One region of the Paeniglutamicibacter sp. NPDC091659 genome, then DNA from elsewhere that is predicted to be linked to it. Evidence: riboswitches for the same ligand, from Rfam matches in the RefSeq annotation. Region 1 holds a riboswitch; each other region holds the start of a gene.
The links. A riboswitch is a leader RNA that binds a small molecule or an ion and turns the genes downstream of it on or off. The one in region 1 is predicted to bind S-adenosylmethionine.
Positions count from the first base shown of each region.

Region 1 (4,195 bases):
CGTGGCCGGTGCGGTCAACGGCTGCGTGAGCGTGGTCGTCGAGCAGGTCGCCAAGGAACTGGGCATCGAGTTCACCGCCCTGGAGACCTACTCGATCGCCACCCAGGACACCCGCGGCTTCGCGGGCACCGCCGACGTTTCCCCCTTCTTCCACTCCTACCGACTGGAGATCCACGTCGAAACGGCGCTGGACGACACGGCCAGGCAAGAGGAGCTGACCGCCCAGGTCCACCGCCGCTGCCCGGCCATCAACCTGGTCCAGGCGGCCGGAGTAAACCTCGACATCAACTGGGTCTTCTCGAGCCTGGTTTCTCCCGATGCCGCCGAAAACGCCTGCAACATCGCGCTGGGGTACACCCCGCGCACGTCCACCACCAGGACATTTGAAGGAGTCTCCGCATGAGCGCCGCAGGATACTGGACCGTCGGACTCGCCTTGTCCTACACGGTTCTGCTGATCGTCGGAGGACGCCTGTCCCAACGGCGCAGCGCCGTGGGCAAGACCAGCGGCTTCTTTGTCGGCGGGCGCACCTTCAGCCCGTGGACCGTTGCCTTCTGCATTACCGGGCTGTTCTCCGGCTCCTCCTACATCGCCATCATGGAGCTGAGCTACCGCACCGGCATTTCGGCGCTCTGGTACGGCGTTGCGGAAACCGTGCAAGTCCTGCTCATCGCACTGCTGCTGGTCAAGCCGCTGCGCGAGAAGCTGGTCGTGACGGTCACCGGCATCATCGGCGACAGGTTCGGCCGCCTTGCCAAGGGCATCGCCGGCGTCATCACGGCGTTCACCTTCCCGATGTGGTCGGTGGCCACGACGATCGCCTTCGCCTCGGCGCTCACCGCCTTCACCGGGCTGAGCCTGCACCTGGCGGTCATCGTCACGGCGTTGCTGCTGCTCGTCTTCCTGTGGAGCGGCGGCATGCGATCGGTTGCCTTCAACCAGACCATGAACTGCATCGTTTTCGTCGGCATGCTGGCGGTGGGGGCCTACGCGGTCCTGGCCAAGCCGGGGCTCTCCGGGCTGCAGAACTTCGCCGAGACGAACCCGCAGATGTTCGACCCGGGAAATGCCGGGATCTCGCTGATCGTCGCCTGGTTCGGCACCTTCATCGTCAATGTCCCGCTGGCCCAAGCCGCATTCCAGATGACCATGTCCTGCCGCACCCCCGCGGACGGGCAGAAGGGTCTCTACACGGCGGCCGCCTTCGGCATTCCGTTCATCATCATCGGCGCCCTGATCGGCACCTCCGCCGCGGTTGTCGTGCCGTCGCAGAAGCTGGCCCTGGTCGCGATCCCGCACTACATCGAGCAGGTCCTTCCGGCCCCGCTGGTCGGCGTCTTCTTCCTGGGCGTCTGGGCATGCGCCATGGGCTGGGCCGGTCCGTGCCAGTTCTCCGGCTCCACGTCCCTGGGCCGCGACGTCGGCAGCGCCATCAACCCCAAGGCGACCGAGACGCAATTGGTCCGCTACACCCAGTGGTCGCTGGTCGCGTTGACCGGATTGATGATCCTCTTCAGCATCCTGCGCACCGAGCAGTCCGCCTGGTGGAACATCCTCGCCTGGACGCTGCGCAACGGCGCAACCTTGGCCCCGGTCCTCGCCGTCTTCTTCTGGCCGCTGGCAACCCGCTCCGCGGCGTACTCCTCGATGGTCGCCGGATTCGGCGCGGGCATCGTGTGGAACCAGCTGGCCGGCTGGTCCCACACGGCGTTCTTCCTCGGCACGCACCCGGTATGGGTGGGCATGCTCGTGAACGTGACGACCCTGGTCCTGGTCACCCTGGCGACCTCGCGTTGGCGCATGAGCACCGACCCGGTGCGGCTGCGCCGGGCGGTCAAGTTCGGCCTCGGCGCACTTGCGGCGCTTGCGGCCCTCGCGCTCGGCGCCGGCTGGCTGGCAGGCTACGGACTCATTGGCATGGCCCTGTTCATCGTCGTCCTGTGCTCCGCACTGACCGTGTTCTTCGGCACCGAATCCCGCGATCCTGCCCCGGACACCACCGAGTCCGACGCCATTGGCTCGGACGCCACCGACCCGGAAACAGCCGCGGGGCAGCCGAAGGCCAAGCGCGCTCCCCAGCACGCAGCCTAGGCAGCCGCCGGTTCCCGCACAAACCACCCACCCATTTCGAGCGGCCGAGAGACCTGGCTCCGTGACGCCGCAGCAACCACCCCCTGCGGGGCCGGTGCTACAGCCAGAATCAATGGAGAAGAAAATGACTGCAACGCTTTCCCACGCAACCACCGACCTGCTCGATCCCGACCTGCCCGGCGAAAACGGGTGGACCGAAGACGAGCGCCTGGCCTTCTGGGACGCCGCGGCCCGGCGCCTGACCTGGACCGAGGAATGGCACACCGTCCACAGCAGCACCGGTGTTGACAGGGACGCCCGGCGCGGCCCCAAGCTCCGGTGGTTCGACGGCGGCAGGCTCAACGCGGCCTACAACTGCGTGGACCGCCACGTAGAGGCCGGGCGCGGCGACAAGGTGGCCCTGCATTTCGAGGGCGAGCCGGGCGACACCGCGACAATCACCTACAAGGACCTGCAGGACCGGGTCTCGCAGGCGGCCAACGCGCTGGTCGCGCTGGGCATCGGCAAGGGCGACCGCGTGGTCATCTACCTGCCGGTCCTGGTCGAGACCGTCGTCATCACCCTGGCCTGCGCCCGCATCGGCGCCGTGCACTCCCTGGTCTTCGGCGGGTTCTCCTCCGAGGCGTTGCGGTTCCGGGTGGAGGACACCGGCGCGAAGCTGCTGGTCACCACCGACGGGCAGTTCCGCCGCGGCAAGGCGGTTCCAGTGAAGGGCAATGCCGACGCCGCGGTGGCCGGGGTGGACAGCATCGAGCACGTGCTGGTGCTGCGCCGCACGGGGTCCGGGATCGCCTGGACGGAGGGCCGGGACGTGTGGTGGCACGAGACCGTCGACACCGCGAGCACCGAGCACTCCCCCGAGGCCTTCGATGCCGAAACCCCGCTGTTCATCATGTACACCTCCGGCACCACCGGACAGCCCAAGGGCCTGGTCCACACCACCGGCGGATACCTGGCCCAGGCCTCCTGGAGCCACGAATTCCTTTTCTCCCACCCGGACCCGAAGCAGCGCGACTCCGACGTCCACTGGTGCACCGCGGACCTGGCCTGGGTCACCGCGCACACCTACGAGATCTACGGGCCGCTGTCCAACGGCGTCACCCAAGTGATCTACGAGGGCGTGCCCAACGCCCCGCACCCCGGGCGCCACTTCGAGATCATCCAGCGCTACGGGGTCACCAGCTACTACACGGCGCCCACGCTGGTGCGCTCGCTGATGGGCTGGTTCCCGGACGGCATCCCCGCCGACTACGACCTCTCCTCCATCCGGCTGGCCGGAACCGTGGGCGAGGCCGTGAACCCGGAGGCCTGGCGCTGGCTGCGCGGCCAGGTCGGCCGCGACACCCCCGCCGGCATCCCGATGGTCGACACCTGGTGGCAGTCCGAAACCGGCTCGACGATCCTTTCCCCTCGGCAGGACGACACCGCGTTCAAGCCCGGTTGCGGCACCCGCGCGCTGCCCGGGGTTTCCGTGGACATCGTCGACGAGCAAGGCACCGAGGTGGAGCCGAACGTGCAGGGCAACATCGTGCTGACCAAGACCGGCCCGTCGATGGCCCGCACCGTCTGGGGCAACCCGGAGCGCTACTACACGTCCTACTGGGAAAAGTACGCGGAGCAGGGCTGGTTCCTCGCCGGGGACGGAGCACGCTTCGACGACGACGGGGACATCTGGATCCTCGGGCGCACCGACGACGTGATCAACATTTCCGGGCACCGGCTCTCCACCATCGAGATCGAGTCCGCGCTTGTCACCCACCCGGCCGTCGTCGAGGCCGGGGTCTGCCCGACCGCCGACGCCAAGACCGGGCACGCGGCCACCGCCTTCGTGGTGCCCTTCGACAAGAGCCTCGTGGGGACCTCGTTGTCCTACGAGGCGCTGGCCCGGCAGCAGTCGCTCCTGGCAGAGCTGCGCAACCACGTTGCCCGGCAGATCGGCCCGATCGCCAAGCCGCGCGACATCGTCTTCGTGCCCGACGTGCCCAAGACCCGATCGGGCAAGATCATGCGGCGGCTCCTGACCCAGCTCTTCGAGGGAAGCACGCTCGGGGACACCACCAGCCTGCAGAACGAACCGTGCATCGCGCAGATCAAGGAGATCTGC
Region 1 is NZ_JBIVTO010000003.1:16,948-21,142, reverse strand. Features, by position in the region: gene ACIQLF_RS07775 (OsmC family protein) at 1-403, shown strand, start outside; gene ACIQLF_RS07770 (sodium:solute symporter) at 400-2,091, shown strand; SAM riboswitch class I at 2,120-2,210, shown strand; gene acs (acetate--CoA ligase) at 2,216-4,195, shown strand, end outside.

Region 2 (4,195 bases), on a different contig from region 1:
GAGGTCGCGGTGCCCACGGCGATGGTGCCGTTGGACTGCTCGACCTCGGTGCGCAGGTTCTTCAGGATCTCCAGCGATTCGGTCAGATTGTTGCGCCAGATGTTGCGCGAGTTCACGATGCCGGCCACCAGGGTGGAGCCTGCGAGATCGCCGAGGAACTCGGCCTTCGGGGCCAGGCCGCGGACCAGGTCAGCGTGCACTGCCTCGACGCCGGCACGTGCCAGCAGGCCCTGGGTCGCACCCGGGCGGGTCACGTCGCCGGCGGTGCCGTAGCCGAAGGTGACAAAGAGGGCCGGGCGTTCGGTGGCGGCTGCGATCTTGGCGTAGACGGACTCGGCCAGCGCGCCGGGAACGGCGAGCGCGGCGCCGCGGTCGGTGACGAGTGCCGGCTCGTCGAGCTGGACCCACGGGGCGCCGGCGGCGGCAAGCTCGGTCAGGATCTGTGCGTAGGCGGCGACGACCTCGTCGATGCGGGTCAGCGGGTCGAAGCCCTCTGCGGCGCCGTCCTCGGCCTTGGCCAGCAGCAGGTAGGTGATCGGGCCGACCAGCGTCGGGCGGATGGTGTTTCCGTTGGCCGCGTGGGCCTTGAAGGACTCGACCAGCGGCTTGGCGTTGGCGGCGATCGGGGTGTTCTCGCCGATCTCAGGAACCAGGTAGTGGTAGTTGGTGTCGAACCACTTGGTCATTTCCAGCGGGGCGCGGGACTCGTCGCCGCGGGCCAGCACGAACGAGGCGGCGGTGTTGATGGTGCCGTCGGCTGCTGCCAGGTCGGCGAAGCGGGTCGGCAGTGCGGAAAGCGCGACCGTCGCGTCGAGGACCTGGTCGTAGTAGGCGAAGTCGCCGGGCAGCGAGGCGTCGGTGGCGCCCAGGCCCAGGGTGGTCAGCTTGGCCAGGTTCGCCTGCTGCAGCTCAAGGGCTGCGGCGTGCAGGGTGGCCTCGTCGGTGCGGTTTGCCCAGTGGGCTTCGAGGGCCTTCTTGAGTTCGCGGTTCGGGCCGATGCGCGGGTAGCCGAGGATGGAGGCTGCGGGGAAGGTCGACTTGGTCATGGGGTAGCTCCTTGGGTGTTGAACGTGGGGGGAAGAGTTAGTGATTTGATGGGTAAAGGTTTTGAAGTGCCCGGGCGCCTAGACGGCGGCGCGGGCGGCCCAGGAATTGACGACCTGGGCCCGGGTGCGGGGCAGTTCGAGCCTTTCGATGACATCGAGTGAGCCGCGGTGGTCGTTGAAGGTGTAGAGATGGACGCCCGGGGCCCCGTCGTCGAAGGCGCGCCGCGCCAGGGTGACCGCGGCGGTGACTCCGATGTAGTGGCGTTCCGCGTCGGTGCTCGCCGTTTCCAGCGCGTGCGCCAGGATCGGGTCCGGTTCGACGCCTGTCATGGAGGCCAGCCGGTTGAGACGCTTGAGCGAATTCAGCGGGATGACCCCCGGAATGATCGGGATGGACACCCCTGCTCGGCGGGCCGCATCAACCAGGTTGGTGTATTCCTCGGGCCGGAAGTACACCTGGGTGATTGCGTAGTTTGCCCCCGAGCGTTCCTTGGCCAGCAGCACCTCCACGTCGTGATCGAACGACGGGGATTCGGGGTGCTGGATCGGGTAGGCGGCCACGCCTACCCCCAGCCGCCCGCCGGCCAGTGCCGCCGAGTGCTCGGTTTCGACCTCGCGGATGAGTTCGATCAGGTAGCGGGCGAAGGGGAATTCCCCGCGCCAGCCATCCGGATCGGTGGGCAGGTCGCCGCGAAGCGCGAGGACACCGCGGACACCGAGCGAGATGAAGTGGCGGATCAGGTTCTCGAGGGACTGGCGACTCTCCCCCACACAGGTCAGGTGCGCCAGCGGGCGCAGCCTGGTGTTCTGGATGAGGTGTTCGATCAATTCCAGCGAGGCCCGGCGGCGTGCGTGGGTTCCCGAGTAGGTGACCGACACGTAGTCGGGGTTCGTGGCCTGAAGCGCCTCGATGCTGTTGAAAACGCCCTCGGTCGCGTCGCGGTTCACCGGCGGGTACAGCTCATAGGACAGTGACGGCGGGGCCGCGGACGGTGTAATGCTCATGTGTGACTCCTCGTCTAAACGAGGGAGGCCCCAAGGTACGCCACAAAAGCCCCAGCGATCCGTACGGATGACTGCGGCGATGGTGAGCAGGTTTTGAAGCGGCTCCATCGCTTCTGGCCTTAGCACCCTCAACAACGGAGTCCCCGCACGGGGGAATCCATCGTGTGATGGTTGCTGCGGCGTCAACGAGCCAGATCTCTCAGCCGCTCTTGATGGTTGATGCATTCATCATGTTCCACGCTTCAAGGACGGTGCAAGGCGCCGGCCGCGTCCCGCGTCACGCGGGGCAAAAACACTTCACATGACGATTTTTTGTCATCTTTGGCAACGTCGCCCGAGCCATTGTTAAGAGCGCGCCGAGCCGACTTTGCCCGATTTCCCGGTCACTTTCCGCTTGAGCGTTACTTTTGGCTTCCATTGTGAAGCCTTTGTGACAGGGGCGCTCGGGGCGTCGACGACAGAGCCCAGGGGCGGGTGGCGAATGAAGTCATTGTGGCAAGGGCGCCCAATGGGATACTGTCGTCGCGACACGATTTCGTCGGATCCGCCAAGACGCGGCGTCCTTCAACGCGCCAGCTGGCGTGATCCTGTAGACCGGCGGTCCGCCCCAGTGGACCGCCCAGCCACGTAAACGCGAAAAGGGGAATGGGAATGCAGCTTGCCAACAAGGTAGCCATCGTCACCGGCGGAGCATCGGGCATCGGGGGCGCCATCTCCCGGGTGTTGGTGGCCCGCGGCGCCAAGGTCGTCGCCGTCGACGTCAACGGCGAGGCCGGCGCCGCGCTCAAGGGGGATCTCGGCGGTGACGTGCAATTCCTGTTGGGCGATGTCAGCGACAAAGCCGTGGCCGCAGCCGCGGTGGAAGTGGCGAGCGAAACCTACGGCGGGCTGGACGCACTGGTGAACAACGCCCATGCCTCGCGCCAGGCCATGTTCAACGACCTGACCGAGGAGCAGTGGGAGCTCTCCTTCAACACCGGCTTCCGCGCCACCCGCCAGTTCATGGCCGCGGCCTACCCGCTGCTGGCGGTCAACGGCGGCTCGGTCGTGAACTTCGGCTCGGGTTCGGCGATGGTCGGCCAGATGACCCAGGCGGCCTACGCCTCCGCCAAGGAAGCCATCCGCGGGCTTTCGCGCGTGACCGCCAACGAGTGGGCCAAGGACAAGATCCGCGTCAACGTCGTCTCCCCCATGGCGTTGACCGAGGGGGTCAAGGCCTGGAGCGAGGCATACCCGCAGATGTACCAGGACTCGCTGGCCAAGGTCCCGCTGGGGCGCTTCGGGGATCCGGAGGAAGACGTCGCGCCCATCGTGGCGTTCCTGGTCTCGGATGACTCGCGCTACATGACGGGCCAAACCCTCATGGCCGACGGCGGGGCGAACAAGCTCTACTAGCCGGCACGGCAGCAAGACTTCCGGGTGCAGACCGCGGGTCCGTCAACAGGTTCCGCGACCTGCACCCGGCAATGGGTTCCCGCTGACAGAATGCAGCACGGAACCGATTGGACCAATCGTCCGGTGATCTCCATGTCGAAGGCGCATGCCCTGCGGAGCAGATTCACCAGTTTCTTGGCGGTCACTGTTTTCCGGCACCGAAAGCTGTGAATCGCAACGGTAAATGGCCGGATTTTCGCGGGGTTTGGTGGCCGATGAGTCGAGCCAGTCGCTCGTCATCAACAATTTCGGACGTGGGCACGTTGAGGTCCTTCGCCACCTGCGGGCGTTCGATCTCGGTCAGTAACCGGTCGCTGAGCCGAAAATTCCCACCGGCGGTCCATGCTGGGGTTTTCAATGTTCCATTTCGCGCTCTTGCTGCTTTCAGTGTTGCAACACCGCATGCTCTACTTCACCAGCGAGAAGCCCATCACGGTACTGGTGACAGGAAATAGCAATGCCCAAAAATCGCTGCGCCACCTCTTCAACACAGCCGGTCTCGAAGCAACGCATGCCCGACAGTTCTCTTGTTACTGCCCAACATCACCCGGTGCGGTCGGCAGGTGGATCGCAATGCGGAGCCCGCCAGCGGGGCGCGGGGCAATGGTAAGCGTTCCGTCGTGTGCGAGGGTGATGCTTTTGACGATTGCCAACCCGAGACCGACGCCTGCGTGGTCGCTCGTGCGGGTGCGTTCGGTCCCGCGCTGGAA
Region 2 is NZ_JBIVTO010000007.1:55,734-59,928, reverse strand. Features, by position in the region: gene metE (5-methyltetrahydropteroyltriglutamate--homocysteine S-methyltransferase) at 1-1,046, opposite strand, end outside; gene ACIQLF_RS13780 (methylenetetrahydrofolate reductase) at 1,125-2,051, opposite strand; SAM riboswitch class I at 2,153-2,270, opposite strand; gene ACIQLF_RS13775 (SDR family NAD(P)-dependent oxidoreductase) at 2,703-3,446, shown strand; gene ACIQLF_RS13770 (hypothetical protein) at 3,628-3,843, opposite strand; gene ACIQLF_RS13765 (sensor histidine kinase) at 4,016-4,195, opposite strand, start outside.
Region 2: linked by a shared signal. The riboswitch ahead of ACIQLF_RS13780 (methylenetetrahydrofolate reductase) and the one ahead of acs (acetate--CoA ligase) in region 1 are both predicted to bind S-adenosylmethionine.

Region 3 (4,195 bases), on a different contig from region 1:
GGCCACCGTCGTGAACACCTCGAGCCTTGCGAACCGCCTGTATGGACGGGTCGATCTGGACGACCTCAATGCGGAGAAGTTCTACAGCCCCAACCGCGCCTACGGGAATGCCAAGCTGCAACAGATCCTGTTCACCCGTGAATTGCAGAAACGCTATGGCTCCCGAGGGCTCTCCGCCGCGGCATTCCACCCGGGCATAGTCGCCACGAGCTTTTCCAGCTCGCCGGGCGCCTCCATGGAAGGGGTCTACGGCAACAAGCTTCTTTCCAAGTTCCTTGCCTCGCCCCAGAAGGGCGCAGACACCCTGGTATGGCTGGCCCACGGAAACGCCCGCGTCGACTGGCCGGCTGGCGAGTACTTCACGCGCAGAAAGGTCTCTCGGACCAACCCGCAGGCCAAGAACCCCGGGCTGAGCGATTCCCTGTGGGTACGCACGGAGGCCCTGCTCAAGGACGACTGACCGGAAACACAAGACTGGTGGGTGGCAAAACAACCTTGGGTCCGCCACCCACCAGAAGCCTATTCGTCGCAGCTAGGCTCCGGCGCCCGGCGATCCTGCGATGTTGACCATCCAATCGATGCCGAACTTGTCACTCAGCATTCCAAACCAGTCGCCCCACGGGGCCTGTGCCAGCGGCTGGCCAATGGTGGCGCCTTCGGCAAGCTTGTCCCAGTAGCCCTGGAGCTCGTCCTTGTCCTCGCCGCTGAGCGTGATCGAGATGGCGGTGCCGCCCTTCCATTCCATGGATTCAGGGGTGTCCGCAGCCATGATGTTCAAGCCATTCGGCCCTCGAAGGTGCCCGTGCATGATCTTCGCATCGTCCGCGGGGTTGTCGGTCTTGGCGAAGTCGAAGTCCGCGAAGGGTCGCAGGTCCAGTTCACCGCCGAAAACCGACTGGTAGAACTCCAGCGCCGGGCGGGCTTCCCCGCGGAAGCTGATGTAGGGATTAAGGATTGTGGCCATGCTGTTCTCCTGACTTGTCGAGGTCTAGCAAGTTGCCATTCTGCACTGCGACAAGGACAAAACGGAAGAGCCCTGCTCGTAGTGTGCCGCTGGCCCCGTGATTTGTCCCGCCCCCGGGGAAGCCGCGGGCCCGGCGTCGTTCACCGATGTTCCGCCCTGTGGCCCCGGGGAAACGCACTAATATGGACTTCATGGAACCCCCTAGCTCCGAGCCAACCCCCGACGTCGACAAGCCCGCCGATCCGCAGGTGCTGGAGCCGTTGATGCAAGAGGTCGAGAAGCAATTTTCGATCATGGCCGTCAAAGCCCGCACCGCGATCCGCAAGCGTGCGCTGGACATCCACCCGGAGCTGCAGCCGCTGGGCTACAGGGTCCTGTCGATTTTGGTCAGGCAACAGGCACAGCAACAAATAGTCCTGGCATCGGAACTCCACGTGGACAAGGCCACCATGAGCCGGACCATCAAGCAATTGCAGAGCCAAGGACTGGTGACCAGGGAGCCCGACCCGAGCGATGGGCGCGCCATGCTCGTCAGCATCACGGATGCCGCCCGGGAAGCATGGGTCGCATCCGGGACACGGGCCAGGATCCTGATGCGCGAGCGGTTGTCGAATTGGGAACCGGATGAGATCCGTCGTTTTGCCGACTTGCTGGCACGGCTCAACGACTCGGAGTCTGAGCAGAGCGAGGGTTAGTCGTCGCCAAACCATGATCGATACCGCCGCCCGGGCCCCAGCAGCCGAGACTTTCCGGCCCCACGCGGCTCGGATGGCACTTGTGATCATTTCGTTGCGCTGGACGGCGATGCTTTTCGCCATTTCATGGCCAAACGCCGGTACGCTCAAAATCTAAGGACGCACCTTAGACATCATTCACTTGCACCATCATCTTTTTCGCGGAGGAAAAATGACTCAGCCGGCCGACAACCAGCCACAGTTCAATGGCGCTGCCCCGTACCAGGGAGCACCTACGTACATCCAGAACAGCCCCGAGCAGCTGCGCGGCGCCCAGCTTGCCCAGACTTCCATGATCCTCGGCATCCTGTCACTCTTCGTCGTCGGGATCATCCTTGGCCCGATCGCCATTTCCAAGGCCAAGAAGGCAGAAGAGCTCCACACTGCGGCAACCGTCGGCAAGGTAACCGGCTGGATCGGAACCATCCTCGCCATTCTGAGCATCATCGCGTTCGTGCTCATCACGGTCGTAGCCGGCATGGCCGCTTCCCAGTCGTAAATCCTCACGAAACCATGAAGATGGCGGCCCACCAAGAATTCAAATCTTGGAGGGTCGCTATTTTTGTGTTTTTGCCAATTGCCCGGCGGCACCCAAGGCAATCTCGGAATTCCCCGAACCGGAATTCTCCGTCTGCGGCGATCCTCCGTTGGCCCAACCCATCTGCAAACGACCGGAATCGCCACGAACCGAAGATGACCCAAGGGCGAGCCTCAAGTGCACCTGCAGTCATCTTTGGCGTCCCGACAAGGCATCTTGCGCCTTTTGCCGTGGGGACTCCGCTAGTCTCGATTCAACCGGATGTTCCGCCGCATGGCCTCCGGCAACCAGAGCTATCACGTCGGAGGAAACATGACACAGTACCCGGAGCTAAATCGAGGCCAACAGCTTGCCCAGACCTCGATGATCCTGGGCATCCTTTCCCTTTTCGTTCCCCTTGTCGGCATCGCCTTGGGCATCATCGCCATCAACAAGGCAAAGGAGGCCGAGCAGTTGAACACCGACGCGACGGTCGGCAAGGTGACTGGCTGGGTCGGCACCATCTTGTGGATCCTGTCAGTGATTCCCTTTTTGCTGCTCATCCCATTCTTCTTGCTCACGCCCTTCTTTTTCTCCACAGGCAGCTGACCCGGCACGCAGCTGACATGGCGGCAGGATCGTCCCCCGTTTCATGACGCTGCATGAAGCATTTTCTTGCCTCGCGCTCGGTATCCCCGGCACACTTGTCAACAGAATCACGAGTTCCAACCATTCACGACCCTGGTCGGTTGGACGGCAACCCCCTTCGTCATAGCGGGGTGCTCCAGGTGAAGATTCGACGCCGTCCAACCGGACCGGCGTAAGTATGGCGACGTGGTTGGCACGCGCCACCACGGAAGGATCGATCTCCCATGTCTGAGACCCTGCTCGAAACCACCCCCGACATCCTGCGCGCCGAGAAGCTCAACGCGGCCGGAAACGCCTGGGGCGAGCGCATCACGGCGGACACCGCAAGTGCCTCGCTGACGTTCAAGGCCAACGGAACCGCCGTCGGCTCCGTCGCCACCGAAGTCACCGCCGGCAAGCACACCTTCCTGGTCGACGAGCCGGTCGGCCTGGCAGGGGACGACGCGGCGGCAAGCCCCGTCGAGTACGCCTTGGGCGCATTGATTTCCTGCCAGGTGGTCGTCTACCGCCTGTACGCCCACCAGCTGGGGATCAAGATTGATTCGCTGGACATCGATGCTGAGGCAGACCTCGACGTGCGTGGGCTCTTCGCAATCGATGAGACGGTTCGCCCCGGCTTCGGCGGCGTCCGGCTCAAGGTGACGGTGTCCGGCCCCGAGACCCGCGAACGCTACGAGGAGCTGCAGGCGGCCGTCGACGCGCACTGCCCGGTCTTCGACATCATTGCCAACCCCACGCCGATCAGCGTGGAACTCGTCGTCGCCGACTAACTATTTGCAGCAATTGATCGAGGGGGCCATCCGGCGGGTGGCCCCCTCGTCGCGTTTGGGCGGCCGATGACGGGCGCATTCGGCCGATCGCCCTATATCACACCCGGTTCGGATGAACACTGGCTCAGGGCCACTGTCGAGTCTTCCCCGGGGTGGCCCGATTCTCATTTTGTGACGAACGCCCGTCATAATAGTCAGTGTCGTTTCGTTGAATCTGAGCAATCAGACGGTATCTCCGAGCGACATTTCCGGGCCTAGCAGGCCCAGATCAAAGACTGTGGCATGGTCTTGATCCAGATAGACCACCGCCGGGAAGCTACCAATGCATCAGCAATACTGTGCCTCGGAGCGGACGAGAACAAGGTTATCCATTCGACCATCTGTGGCTCACGCCTTCGGATTGGCAACCTTGCGTGACGCTCTGTATAGTCCACCACCCCGAATTTCCCCGGAAAAAACCGCACTAATACAGGGATGTGCGGTATGTGAGAAACCAGACACACGTCACGCAGCGGCACCAGCACACGGATCCCCTGTGAGCAAAGTCGCTTCAATGGCCTCC
Region 3 is NZ_JBIVTO010000001.1:785,658-789,852, reverse strand. Features, by position in the region: gene ACIQLF_RS03590 (SDR family NAD(P)-dependent oxidoreductase) at 1-460, shown strand, start outside; gene ACIQLF_RS03585 (VOC family protein) at 533-964, opposite strand; gene ACIQLF_RS03580 (MarR family winged helix-turn-helix transcriptional regulator) at 1,156-1,659, shown strand; gene ACIQLF_RS03575 (hypothetical protein) at 1,871-2,197, shown strand; gene ACIQLF_RS03570 (DUF4190 domain-containing protein) at 2,510-2,824, shown strand; SAM riboswitch class IV at 2,930-3,048, shown strand; gene ACIQLF_RS03565 (OsmC family protein) at 3,088-3,633, shown strand.
Region 3: linked by a shared signal. The riboswitch ahead of ACIQLF_RS03565 (OsmC family protein) and the one ahead of acs (acetate--CoA ligase) in region 1 are both predicted to bind S-adenosylmethionine.

Region 4 (4,195 bases), on a different contig from region 1:
GCTTCTTATCGGTACGCTGTTCGGAACCACGGTTCAGCTGGGAAAGCGCAATAACCGGCACATCTAGTTCTTTGGCGAGCAGCTTCAAGGAACGAGAGAACTCGGAGACTTCCTGCTGACGCGATTCCACACGTTTACCCGAGCTCATAAGCTGCAGGTAGTCAAGGATCACGAGCTTTAGATCGTGCTTTTGCTTTAGGCGCCGGCACTTTGCACGAATTTCCATCAACGACATGTTCGGGGAATCATCAATGAACAGCGGCGCGTCGTTGAGCCTGCCCATGGTGGTAGCAATCTTGGACCATTCGTCGTCCTTGATGGTGCCCTTACGCAGGTTCTGCAGAGCAATGCTTGCCTCTGCCGAAAGCAGACGCATGGCAATTTCGTTGCGGCCCATTTCCAGGGAGAAGAAAACAGCGGTCATATTGTTCTTAATGGCTGCTGACCTGGCAAAATCCAATGCAAACGTGCTTTTGCCGACGGCCGGGCGCGCTGCGATAACGATCATCTGGCCGCCGTGCAAGCCCTGGGTTAGCTCGTCGAGTTCATAGAAACCGGTGGGAACACCGATGACGCCTTCGCCACGGCTACCAGCGGATTCAATTTCATCGACGGTCCCTTCGATGATGTCGCGCAGCGGAACGTAGTCTTCTGCGGTACGACGTTCGGCTACCTTGTAGACCTCAGCTTGGGCTTCGTTGACGATTGCATCGACTTCGCCGTCCTGGGAGTAGCCCAGCTGGACGATTTTGGTCCCCGCATCAACCAAGCGACGCAGCACCGCTCGCTCACGAACAATTTCGGCATAGAAACCCGCGTTGGCCGCGGTCGGCACCGACTGAATCAAGGTGTGCAGATAGGCCGGGCCACCAATGCGAGTGATTTCTCCGCGCTTGGTGAGCAAGTCAGAGACGGTCACGGCGTCGGCAGGTTCGCCGCGTCCGTATAGGTCGATGATTGCTTCGAAGATCGATTCGTGAGCCGGGCGGTAGAAGTCCATGCCGCGCAGTACTTCAACGCAGTCGGCGATGGCATCCTTGGAGAGCATCATGCCGCCGAGCACACTCTGCTCCGCAACCAAATCCTGTGGCGGTGTACGGCCATAGTCGGATTCGGACGTGGCTTCCGTGCTGGACAGCGACATGGATTTTCCCTTCAAGCTTCGCGGGTTCCCGGTTTTCCGCATCATTATCTACTTCAGTGTCGCAGGGTCGGCCGACCTTTTGGTACGTCCAATCTCACGTGTGCGAAGAGACACGCAAGCCTGTGGAAATAGGTGGGGAACACTGTCACCTTAGACCCCATTTGCCTCAAACCCAACACCGTTATCCACAGGGGCTGTGCATAACCTGTGCACCTTGCGGCGTGTTGTGTGCACAGTCTGGGGAGAACATTGTGGATTACCGATGATTTTTGCCAAAAATATAGAGCTGACTAGGTATTATGCATTTACATGCCTGTGGACAGAAAGTAGTTATCCACAGGTTTGCGGAGTAAAAAACTTGGTTATACACGCAAAAACCCCGAGATTCCGCGGTTAATCTCCGTCGGTTTCCACGGTTACCCACAAACTATCCACAGCTATCCACGGGGTTCGGGGAAATCTGGGGATTAACAAGGTTGATGACCGTCGACAGCGCTGTAATACTGGCTCGCATGGCCGCCAATAAAACAACCCCCACCCGGGTTGATCCACACGAGTTCATCGCCTCCGTCACCCACCCCGTTCGGCGCGCCGACTCACGTGCGTTGCTGGAGATGATGGAGGAAGTCTCCGGGCAGCCGGCGACCATGTGGGGGCCGACGATCATCGGATTCGGAACCTACCACTACAAATACGATTCAGGCCGGGAAGGCGACGCCGGCGCGATCGGGTTCTCGCCCCGCTCAACGATCCTGGCTCTCTATGGCCTGACCATTGCGCCGGAGTCCGGGGAGCTCTTGGGCAAGCTGGGAAAGCACAAGCGCGGTGTCGCATGCCTGTATGTCAACAAGCTCGCTGACGTCGACTTCGGGGTTCTCACGGAGTTGGCGCGGTACGGGTACCGCCACATGATGGAAGTCGTCCACGACCCTTCCTAGTCGCAGGGGCGGTGCCTGCCTCGCTGCTTCCACCGAAAAGAGGAGGCCTGCCGGTAGACCCAACATGCGGTGCGGATCGCTACCGGCAGGCCCTGTGCTTCCGAGTGGCGTCTAGGAGACGAGCTGTTCGGCTTCCAGTCGACGGAATGCCGACCCGTGGAAGACCAGCGGGGAATTCGTTTCATCGCTCGTCTGGTGGCCGTGCACGCGCAGCAGCACGACGTGGTGGTCGCCCGCGGGAATCTCCTGCTCCACGGAGCAATCGAGCCACAGGCTTGCATCATGGAGCAGGAGGGCGCCCTCGTCGGTGGAATCCAGGCGGAGCCCCGCAAAGCGGTCTCCTGTCTTGGAAGCGATCTGGCGGCAAACCCCCTCGTTCTTCTCGCTGAGCACGGATACCCCGATGCGGGCACTGGATCGAACAACCGGCCAGGTGCGCGAGGTGTTCTGGACCGCGAACATCACCAACGGCGGATCCATCGAAACGCCGACGGTGAACGACGAGGCGACGATGCCCTGCGGCTCACCGTCGACGATGGCGCACAGTGCAGCAATGCCAGAGGGATGCTGGGCGAAAACGTTGCGCAAGGTGTCTGGGGTGAGGTCTGTTGCAAGAGTCATGGCTCGGTCCTTCGGCTTCATGCCCACCTTGAATCGGGTACGCGCCAAAAGCGCAGCTGCCCATCATCCAGTGTGCAGTACTTGCCCCCGGGGTCCCGCGGGCCGAATCGTCACCTGGAGCACCCCACTACCGCGAGAGGGTTGCCGGTCAACAAGCCAGGGCTTTTGCGTTGACACTCTTGATTCATGACTAACGTTAGGAGAAAGGTTTAGCTTCAGTCAAAGATTGTTTCGACACAATGGGTCACGAAGCGTAAGAATCGAACATTCTGCGACCAACATTCGCTTTTCGTCCTCATCTGTCGATATAGGGCCTCCGCACCATTTGGTCGATGCCGGCTCGTTGGCCCCATGCAGGCACCCAAGCGATCGGTTAACGCAATGAGGACCCCACCCGAAGGTGGAGTCCTCAATCGCTTATCGTCCCGAGGGGCGATGGGTGTGCAGAGAATTACTTCTTTGCAGCAACAACCAGCAGCGAGATGGTCGCGGATACATCGGTGTGCAGACGCACGGTAGCCGAGTAGTTACCCGTCGACTTGATGTGATCGTTGATCTCGATGTTGCGCTTGTCGATCGCGCCAACGCCGGCGGCTGCAACAGCCTTGGCGATGTCGTCGGTCTTGACGGTGCCGAAGAGGCGACCGGTAGCGCCGGCCTTGACGGTCAGCTTGACCGGCTTGGCGGAGATAGCGGCGGCAAGTGCCTGTGCTTCTTCCAAGGACGCAACGGCGCGAGCAGCACGGGCGGCCTTGATCGACTCAACCTGCTTCTCACCGCCCGGGGTCCAGGTGATGGCGAACGAGCGCGGGAGAAGGTAGTTACGTGCGTAACCGTTCTTCACCTCAACGATGTCGCCTGCGGCACCGAGGCCGGTAACTTCGTGGGTCAGAATGAGCTTTGCCATGTTTGTATACCTTCCTTAGCCGCGGCCAGCGCCGGAGTAAGGCAGCAAGGCTACTTCACGCGCGTTCTTGATGGCCTGTGCGATCTTGCGCTGTTCCTGAACGGAAACGCCGGTAACGCGACGGGCACGGATCTTTCCGCGATCCGAAATGAACTTGCGCAGCAATGCTACGTCCTTGTAGTCGATGACAGTGATGTCAGCGGCCTTCAAGGGGTTGGACTTTGGTTTGGGCTTACGGAGTTCAGCCTTAGCCATCGTGGAGCTCCTTTATCAGGTGGAGCCCGCAGAATTTTCTGCGGGATGGTGAATAATTTTGTTTAGAAGGGCGGTTCGTCAGAACCCGGGTTGCCCCATCCGCCGTTGTTTCCTCCGGCAGGAGCGCCCCAAGGATCGGCTGCAGGTGCATTCCAGCCGCCACCGCTGTTTCCGCCGGCGTTGCCGCCACCGAAACCACCCTGGCCGCCGGCGTTGCCGCCGCCGAATCCGCCGGCATTGGCGCCGGCATTCTGCTGTCCACCAAAGCCACCGTTGCCGCCAGTGCCGGAGCGCTGGGTGCGGGTGACCTTTGCGGAGGCGTAACGCAAG
Region 4 is NZ_JBIVTO010000001.1:168,273-172,467, reverse strand. Features, by position in the region: gene dnaB (replicative DNA helicase) at 1-1,144, opposite strand, end outside; gene ACIQLF_RS00780 (DUF1801 domain-containing protein) at 1,657-2,082, shown strand; gene ACIQLF_RS00775 (flavin reductase family protein) at 2,194-2,703, opposite strand; SAM riboswitch class IV at 2,776-2,888, opposite strand; gene rplI (50S ribosomal protein L9) at 3,155-3,610, opposite strand; gene rpsR (30S ribosomal protein S18) at 3,626-3,865, opposite strand; gene ACIQLF_RS00760 (single-stranded DNA-binding protein) at 3,928-4,195, opposite strand, start outside.
Region 4: linked by a shared signal. The riboswitch ahead of ACIQLF_RS00775 (flavin reductase family protein) and the one ahead of acs (acetate--CoA ligase) in region 1 are both predicted to bind S-adenosylmethionine.